Regions from separate parts of the Paenibacillus sp. FSL P2-0089 genome, predicted to be linked through region 3. Evidence: riboswitches for the same ligand, from Rfam matches in the RefSeq annotation. Region 3 holds a riboswitch; each other region holds the start of a gene.
The links. A riboswitch is a leader RNA that binds a small molecule or an ion and turns the genes downstream of it on or off. The one in region 3 is predicted to bind cyclic di-GMP.

Region 1: it holds a riboswitch for cyclic di-GMP, as region 3 does, so the genes downstream of both, NST69_RS29595 (flagellar assembly protein A) here and NST69_RS01590 (transglutaminase-like domain-containing protein) in region 3, are expected to answer to the same signal.
Region 2: it holds a riboswitch for cyclic di-GMP, as region 3 does, so the genes downstream of both, NST69_RS00375 (anti-repressor SinI family protein) here and NST69_RS01590 (transglutaminase-like domain-containing protein) in region 3, are expected to answer to the same signal.
Region 4: it holds a riboswitch for cyclic di-GMP, as region 3 does, so the genes downstream of both, NST69_RS00800 (choice-of-anchor A family protein) here and NST69_RS01590 (transglutaminase-like domain-containing protein) in region 3, are expected to answer to the same signal.

What each region holds. Positions count from the first base shown of each region.
Region 1 covers NZ_CP152006.1:6,960,267-6,962,468, forward strand. The annotation lists gene NST69_RS29590 (isochorismatase family cysteine hydrolase) at 1-254, opposite strand, end outside; cyclic di-GMP riboswitch class I at 759-851, shown strand; gene NST69_RS29595 (flagellar assembly protein A) at 959-2,202, shown strand, end outside.
Region 2 covers NZ_CP152006.1:92,524-94,725, reverse strand. The annotation lists gene NST69_RS00385 (TasA family protein) at 1-322, shown strand, start outside; gene NST69_RS00380 (helix-turn-helix domain-containing protein) at 644-976, shown strand; gene NST69_RS00375 (anti-repressor SinI family protein) at 1,122-1,265, opposite strand; cyclic di-GMP riboswitch class I at 1,300-1,403, opposite strand; gene NST69_RS00370 (2-oxoglutarate dehydrogenase E1 component) at 1,899-2,202, shown strand, end outside.
Region 3 covers NZ_CP152006.1:382,252-384,453, reverse strand. The annotation lists gene NST69_RS01590 (transglutaminase-like domain-containing protein) at 291-1,100, opposite strand; cyclic di-GMP riboswitch class I at 1,114-1,194, opposite strand; cyclic di-GMP riboswitch class I at 1,268-1,349, opposite strand; gene NST69_RS01585 (class D sortase) at 1,475-2,128, opposite strand; gene NST69_RS01580 (GtrA family protein) at 2,197-2,202, opposite strand, start outside.
Region 4 covers NZ_CP152006.1:189,349-191,550, forward strand. The annotation lists gene NST69_RS00795 (hypothetical protein) at 131-496, opposite strand; cyclic di-GMP riboswitch class I at 1,246-1,338, shown strand; gene NST69_RS00800 (choice-of-anchor A family protein) at 1,420-2,202, shown strand, end outside.

The DNA of each region.
Region 1 (2,202 bases), 1.2 Mb from region 3:
AGATCCGACAGATCCGGCTTATGCCCCTCGCGGGTATGGATCACGGTGAAGCCTTCGATGTCCCGGATACGGGCCAGCAGCCGCTGAATGGGCTGGATCGCCCTCGCTGTTAATGAGAGGTCATAACCCATTCTCTCGACGTAACCGCCCTTGCCGCAAAAATCCGTCTGCATGTCGATAATCATCAGCGCTGTCTTCGCCGGGTCCACAGCCCCGTTATAAGGCCAGATGTAAGGTGTTGCTGCAATCTGCATGGTTTATGCTCCTCTCCTGATGTCGCCATCTCTATTAATGTTACATTAGTTAACATTAATTCGCGTTTCCTTGGTATGAGTTAGATTATATTACAATGAATTTGCGATGTCTTCGGTTTTATTACGAAATAATACACTGAATGTTTGTGTTTATTTACATAGTTAACATACACATAACATTAACACTCGCAAAATCGCTTATCAAAAAAGAACACTCCGAGTCTTACCAAGCCCAGGGTGTCCCAACAGTTGAATGCTCATACTTTCCTCCCCCTGCCTCTTCCATAAGCTGTAAGCGCTGGGAAACCAGTTTTTTTGTCGAAATAGAGCTGCATATTTCGAGTTTTTTGATAAATAGGCATAATATAGTTGAAAAATAGCTCTTTAAGTACTAGAATTAAGCTTGTTTGCAGAAGTTAATGACGCGTAAGAACTATTTATGACTCTTTTTGTCGATTACAGTCGACCATAACTCCCACCTCTACAGGATGTATATCATTGATCTATTTCTAAAGGCAAACTCCCCGAAAGGGCAGGACGCAAAGCTATGGGCCTAAGAACGCCGGAATCTGCGTTTACGGTTGCCAGGCTGCCAATAGAGACCACTTAAGCCAGCTATTCAGGAGGGAAAGCCTCCCAGGCTTGATGATGTTCTTTTTCTGTACGAATTGCCATTGATCATACGAAAAAGTGAGGTTACAACCATGCCGCAGCAGGATATCGAACCAAGCCGATATGAATTCGTAGAGTCCCTGATGCTCGAACGTAAAGGTCTCCTGGATTCATTCTCTGTGGAGGGCCGAGCTTCTGACGGGACAACTGGAGATAAGAATGGAATTATCCTCGTGCAGGACAACCAGATATTCATTACTCCCCCGCTCCCCGGAGGTGCTCCCGCCCGCATTTCTGCGGTCCACCCTGTTGTCCTGAAGATCAACTGGAAGACCGTTACAGAGCCGACCGAGGTGACCAGAGCGGATTATATCACTTGGGAGATCTGTGAGAAGCCGCAATATGAAATTACCGTATCGCCTGACAAGCTCAAGGTCCACTTCACTTTATACCGTGCAGAGAAGTACGCCTGGAATCTGGTCAACTGCCCCGCCGCCTTCGAAGCGGTCGTCCGTGCCCAGCCCAATCCGGCGATGCTGCTGTCCACGCTCACCATAGAACAGATTATCGCCTCACTGGACAACCGTTTTATTCTGCGCAACCTGAACATTCCCGCCCTGTACGCGGAGCTGGAGAACCCTACATATCTCCCCGTATGCATCGCTGAAGGCAGAGCCCCGCTGCCCGGCAAGGAAGCCCGGCTGGAATTCCTGCTGCCTGAGCATACACTGGAGGGGAACCGGATGCTTCAGGGACAGGGAGCCCGGGGTCAGAAGCCTGCGGAACCCTTGGAGTATCTCCGTTTCCCGGGAGCCCCCTTTGCCTTTGCAGGCGAAGTCTTCGCCCGCAAGCTGCCGCCGGAAGAAGGCATTCCCGGCCTCGACACAGACGGAAGGGTCCTGCCCCCTCCCCCGCCGCAGGATATCTACTTTGCTGCCGGTAATCATGCCAAGCTCCTTCCCTGTGGCAATATCGTAGCCCGGCACACCGGCAGGCCCCGTATCTGCGGAGGAAGCGGCAGCGTCCGGATATGTGACTTCCCTCCGGTCAGTCTTCTGGCCAGAGAGATGACAGATCCTGCGGGCGATGTTATGTTCGCAGGTGACATCATTGTACCGGGAGATCTGGAAGGACCTGTACGAATTGAAGCCCTCGGGAATGTGTACGTCTATGGCGATATCCGCCAATCTACAATTATAGCCACCGGCAGTATTTACGTTAGCGGCCAGGTCACCGGCAGCGGCCTGTACGCCGGACACGCCGGGGTAATGCAGCATCGTCTGCACAGCCTCGCATGCCTGCTGCGGACAGAGACGGACGGACTGCTTGAGGCAGC
Region 2 (2,202 bases), 290 kb from region 3:
GACCGATGCCAAGGGCGATAACGCGGGCCAGGATCTCGGAGACCACTTCAAGGTCAAGCTCCTGGATAATACGTACACCGGCGGTTCACTAAGCGGTCATGTGCTGTCCGAGATCTCCCTGAAGGATCTGAAAAACACCCCCAGCTACGATCTCGTAGCAGCAGGTGTACTGCCAGGAGGGATTGCCGCCGCCGGGTCCAAGACCTTCAAGATCGCCTTCGAATTCGTAGACAACACGCTCGATCAGAACATTTTCCAGGGTGACGGCTTAGCTCTGAACTGGACCTTCGATGCTCTTCAAGGAGTGGGAGAAGCCAAGTAGATCAGGGGCCAGCCTATACAAGTGAAAATGGCTTTGCCGGCCTTTTATTAGGAAGGCAGCGTTTCAGCAATCCATCAAGACGGCATATCCTCCCTCATCCGGGCCGGGTATGCCGTTTCTTTTTTCCCGCTGCCGGGTTCAAGGATTTTTGTCCGTTTTGCGGATTTTTGTTATACTGACAAGAGAAAACGGCTTTGCCGGCCTTTGAACGGGCGGTACCGTTTCAACGAGAAAGATAAGGAGAATGTATAGCGCAAAGCATATAACTTCTTATTTTTCACCAAAAAAAGTACGGAGGGCGTTGTAATCGTGTCAGATACTATGGGAAGCCGCATCCACAAACTCCGGCTGGAGAAGGGCTATTCGTTATCCGAGCTTGCCGATAAGGCTGATGTGGCGAAATCATACCTCAGTAATGTGGAACGGAACATTCAATCCAACCCCTCCATTCAATTCATCGAAAAAATCGCTGACGCGCTTCAGGTATCCATTCATGCACTGTTGTATGGCGGACTGGCAGAGACGGAAGAACAGGCTCTGGACGGGGAATGGTTCCGGCTTGTTCAGGAGGCCATGGCCTCCGGTATAAGCAAACGCGAATTCAAGGAATTCCTCGATTACCAGAAATGGCGCATGGAACAAAAGGACAACTAGACGAGCATTATATGCCACAGGGAAGACTCCGCACGGCAGGGAGGCCACCTTCGGCGAAGGCAGCCTTTCAAGCGGCATACAGAAAAGGCACAGCGTACCGGACGCTGTGCCTTTTCTGTATGTATCCGAACAATGATGACCGCCCTTACATCGCCTGGAGCGCCTTCTCACTTAGAAACCGGCGGATATCCTCCGCCGCGATCCCCGCCTGCTTGGCAGACATCAGCAAGTGCACCCATTCTAAATCCAGATCTACTGCCTGCAGCTCGTCATTCCCCTGGTTGGACATATCCAAGAAATCTCCTCCTAGAATTTTCGCGTCCCCAGGCAGTCCGGCCATCATAGTAGTATTGCTACTTTGTAGTATTTCTACTTTAGATCCGAGACTTTGTGCCCCTGTCTTTCGGCAGGTTTACCTTTTACTGGACCCTTTCCATCATGAAAGGATCTGGCAAGAATCGATGAAACCGTTCTCCGCAATAACATTATACAAGATCATACGCAATTAGTGTGTCGTTTTCTGGAATTTTTTTATGAAAAAATGTGAGGAAACTTAGCTGAAATTGCCAGCGGCTTGTATAAATATTTCCAGTTCCAAGTTCAAACACTATCTAATAGTTTAAATATACTAAAGGGAACCCCATCCGCCCCGACTTGCCGCTGCACGCAACATCGTATAGAGACAATTACCCATTTGTATGTATAACGGGCTGTTATATGAGTTTTTTCTATTTATGATAGTTCCGTATGAATACTGTAATGAATCATGCCAAATTGCGAACGGATTGACCGAAAGTATGAATTGATTACCCCGCCGGAAAGTAGCACAATAGGATGAGAATGAAACCGCAAACATTTGCAGCTCCGCCAAGTGGCACACTGGATGCCTCGCGTGGAGTTTATCCGTTAGGAGGACCTATTCATGGCAGTCAAAGAGCCCTATAACGACACAGTATGGAGCAAATACTACGGCCCCAACCTGGGCTACATCCAAGAAAGATATGAGCAATTTGTCAAGGACCCCTCTTCTGTTGAACAGCATTACCGCGATCTCTTCACCGTATCCGGCCCCCCTCCACTGGCACCCGATGCCGAGAGGGCTCCAAGGCCTGCCGTATCAGCAGATGCCGAGTGGCTCAAGAAGGCTGTCAAGGCTTCGAAGCTGATCGCCAATATTCGAATATATGGCCATATGGCCGCAGACATTGACCCGCTGGAGCGCAGCA
Region 3 (2,202 bases):
GTGATTTCCAGATACTCACTCGTTGTTCAGTTTTCAAAGATCAAGCTCGTTGTTAGTGTCGATGTCATCGTCACCAGCAACTCTTATAATATATCACGTCCATCTGAGCAATGCAAGCTTTATTTTTGAAATCACTTATTTAAGTAATCTCTCATTTCCTTTGCCGCTCCAACAACGCTTATTTATAATAACCTATCCTTCTATTAAAAAGCAACCTTTATATAAATAAAAATAACCCGCTTAATGACTAAGCGGGTTATTCTCAGATAATGCTATAGTTACAGCTATTCTTAGTAGAATTTCGCTGCAGTATATTTGCTTGCTGATTTGATCAGTTCAGTTGATGCTGTTTTCTTACCCAGACCTGCATCCACTGTAGTATCAATCGTCACCCATTTGCCATTCAGGAACACTTCGTTCCAGGCATGGTATGAAGTTACATAGCTTGTATTCCCCATAACCAACTTGGTTGGAATCCCTTCACTGCGGAGCATAGTAGCGAACAAGGAAGCGTAATCGTAGCAGATACCCTTATTGGTAGCCAGTGTGTTGTCGTTGTTCGGAATATAATCTGTGCTTACGCTGTTGGCCAGAGAGTAGTCATATTTCACGTTAGCTACGATGTAATTGTAGATAGCCTTAACTTTGTCTGCATCTGTGGTCAGACCCTTTGTAAGCTGTGCTGCCTTTTGAACGGATTTATCGGAAGAACTCCACTTTACATTCTGTACAGAGCTCAAATATACGGCATTCACATTGCTCATTGAGAGAGATACAGTCTCGGAAGATAGTACCTTGTATTTGTTACCGGTAGTATTCTCAAGAACGGAGACCTTGTAAGAGCCATTACCTTGTTGCAGCGGGAACGTCTCGGTCGGTTTGGAAGTGTATAAGTTGTAAGTATAGCTGTTATTGTCCTTGGTAATCATGAGCTTCATCTTCTTGTCTTTAGGAACATCGTACGAAACCCCGATAACCCCTTGATCAAGTTGTCCAACATTTAACCAGCTTGAATCTGCATTAGCAGCTTGAGCAGTGCCTGTCTGCACGGAAGTGACGATCACAAAAAGTGTAATCAGCATTAAATAAAACTTCTTCATGGATAAAACCCCTTTCGGTAGCTGGCTGCCATTCTTACGGGAAGGCCCTTTAGCTTTGCGTCCCTACCTTTCGATAGGTTTGCCGTTATCGTATAAGCTTTATCTGTCCAATCTACTGCCACATAATGACAGATTCAGAATGAAAACAAACAAAAAAAGCCTCTTCATTCGGTAACTGGCTGCCATCCATGACGGGAAGGCCCTGTAGCTTTGCGTCCCTACCTTTCGATAGGTTTGCCGTTATCGTGTATTAGCTTTCATAGTTATAGCTTACCATATCTCAATCTATTAGCAAGACCCAAATCACTAGATTCCCGCAAAAATAGACTAAAATTTTATGTTTTTTGACCTTTCTCAGCATTGTCCTATGACAATCAGGTCAACTTTGCATGAATGATGAGTCTGTGGGTAGGGTTGACAAGCGGATCACAGGTAATGAGGGTCAGAATCTTATCATCATCCTTACCCTTCAGTACTGAAATATCGGTAGGCTCTACAATAGATACATCATATACAACATATTTGTATTCCTGTCCGCTTGTAATAACAGTAATGGCATCCCCTTTACCGACCTCATCCAGTCTGTTGAACAGCCGCCCTGCCGTTCTTGACCGATGTGCCGCAATCGCTGCATTGCCTACCGCGCCAATCGGAGCTGTCTCCTTCATATGCGCGGCTGCATGCTTCATATTGGTCTTGGTGGCGCCCTCCAGTACAGGCAGCTTCAGATCGATTTTATCGATTTCAATAATAGCGGTGATTTTGCCTCCCACTTCAAGCTCGGGCGCTGTAGTGGGAACCGGCTCTTCCGCACCAGACTCTTCAGCCAGCAGCTGGGTGACTTCCGCATAAGGCTTGCTCAGATCCTGGCTGGCAGGAGCCGTAGCCGAAGGAACGATTTCACTATAGGCCTGTTCAGCCTCTTCCAGCAGCTTCTGCTGCTGACGGTCCTCGTACCATTCGCTTCCTTTGGGGTAGAGCATAATCAGGACCCCGGCAAGTATAATCAAATAGGATAACTTCCGCATGACAATCGCCTCCGCAATATAGAATAAGTGCTTTCCTCCGAAGAATACGGGCAAGATATACGCTCTCTTTAAAA
Region 4 (2,202 bases), 190 kb from region 3:
GCCGGAGAATCCTGTACCCGGTAGCTGTGGTGGTGATATGCGGCACATTGGGGTATTGGACGTTGTTAATGTAGCCGCATCCGGGCGATCATTTAATGCAGAAGTCTGCCGCTTGCGGCAGGCTTCTTTGTTAGCGCTGCTCCATCTTCTCCATACCCAGATATCTGCGCATATGCAGAGTGGCCTGGGCGGCAATCACATCATCCAGCAGCAGCATCCGTTCGTGATAGCCCCTGCAGACAAATTTGGCTTCAACACCCGTCTCCAGCCGCTGCTGCTCATAGACCTTCAGACCACGTGCGCGCATTCCGGCACGGACCTCCCGCAGATCGGCAGAAGCGGCATGAGCGGCCGACTGGATTACCTCCAGATAAGGTGCAGGCGTGCGCAGCTCAGAGGCTATAGCAGAAGCATCGCGCTCGAAGGCGGATAGAATAAGCGGCAGCAAAATATAAGATTTGACCAGCAGGTTGTCCTGGCTCTCTGCTCTTTGCATCCTTCTCAACCCCTCGAAGAGAACGTATATTCGCATTGTAACTCATCCTTCAAAAAATAATCAATGGGTTTTATAAATTAACTCAAATAATGTGATATATTTCACAAAAAAATAAGATGAATTATTTTATATTAAAATTGAAATATTAAAGATTGAAAAATAAATCAGCTCAAAGGAGAATGGCAATGAGTCGTGAAGGAAGCCTCCGCCGTGGTTTGGTATTCGGGATCATTCTAAGTGTTCCGCTCTGGGTATCGATGATTGGCTGGGTTCAGCTGTTCGGGTCTGCCTAGGCGACATTTTATTCAAAATATATGAAGTCTATTAGCAGGTGTCGTCCCTATGGGCGGCACTTTTTTTTCGAGCTGAGGTGCCTGTAAATAGGTAAAATTGCATTGAACAGGAGCAGACAATGAGTAGGAGGGGTCTGAAGGCGATAAAATAGGACAAATGCATCAAATTTAAATAATATAAATTGATATTATTATAGGTAAGAGAGATAAACGGCTACAGCCAATCCTCTGATTTCTCGACTTTTTTCGTCAGCATATAAAAAAAGATTCGCCCCTGAAGCCTTATGATAAAAGGGTTAAATGAGGAATCTTCGCAAAAATAATTTCAAAAAATATACTGGGAATGGATTGACAACAGGGTGGGGGAGCGGATAAACTGAAATTAGTACAAAAGTAACAAATGTCATAGACTCAACAATGATCTTACATAAGCAAATCTTAATTGCATACCGAAATCATGTACAAACGCAAACCGTATCGAAAGAACGGGACGCAAAGTCAGGAATCTACTGTCTCTAAAGTTGAGGCTAGGGTCGTCCGGCCGCCGTGAAGCTAACCCTTCGTGGCGGTCTTTTTGTTGTTATAGTCGCGTGACAGATTCATAGAATAGTAACTAGGAGGTGTGGACTATTGAAGAAAAGAGTACGTAAAACAGCTGCCATCCTTATGGCAGGCCTATTGACCCTATCCAGTGCCTTTACGTGGGGGACGGATGTTAGAGCAGCTTCAGGGGTGCCGTATACGCCAACACCGGTTTTGGGGGTTGCAGGGAATTTTAATGCTTTTATCCTCGGGGATTTTAAACAAGCCAATGACCAGATTGAAGGCCGCCTGGCAGCGGCGGGGAACATTACCCTCTCCGGAGGATACGGAGTAGCCAGGGCATACAGGGATGCTTCGCCGACGGATGTACTTGTGGCCGGTAAGAATTTTGTACATTTAGGCAGTGGAGAGATCTATGGAAATGTGGTATTTGGGGATAGCTTTACAGCCAATGAGCCTGGTGTCAACATCAAAGGCGGGAAGAAAAATGCCAGCCCGATTGATTTTGCAGCCGAGCAGCAAGCTCTGATCTCCCGATCCACAGAGTATGGGGCCTTGGCCGACACGAATGAGATTGGCGATAATCATTATGGACAGCTCAAGATAAGTGCACCGGATCGTTTCAATGTAGTTCATTTGGATGCCTCGACACTGGCGAAGACCAACTATATCGAATTCAACATTGCACAGAACGCTACGCTGATTATTAATATAAGCGGGTCTACAGTCAATGTGCCGAGCTTTTCAATGAATAACGGCAGAGCCAGTCAGGTATTGTTCAACTTTTACGAAGCTTCTGAGGTGAATATCGCTTATACCTCATTCTTCGGGACGATCCTCGCACCTAGAGCGGATGTTCATTATGCCGGA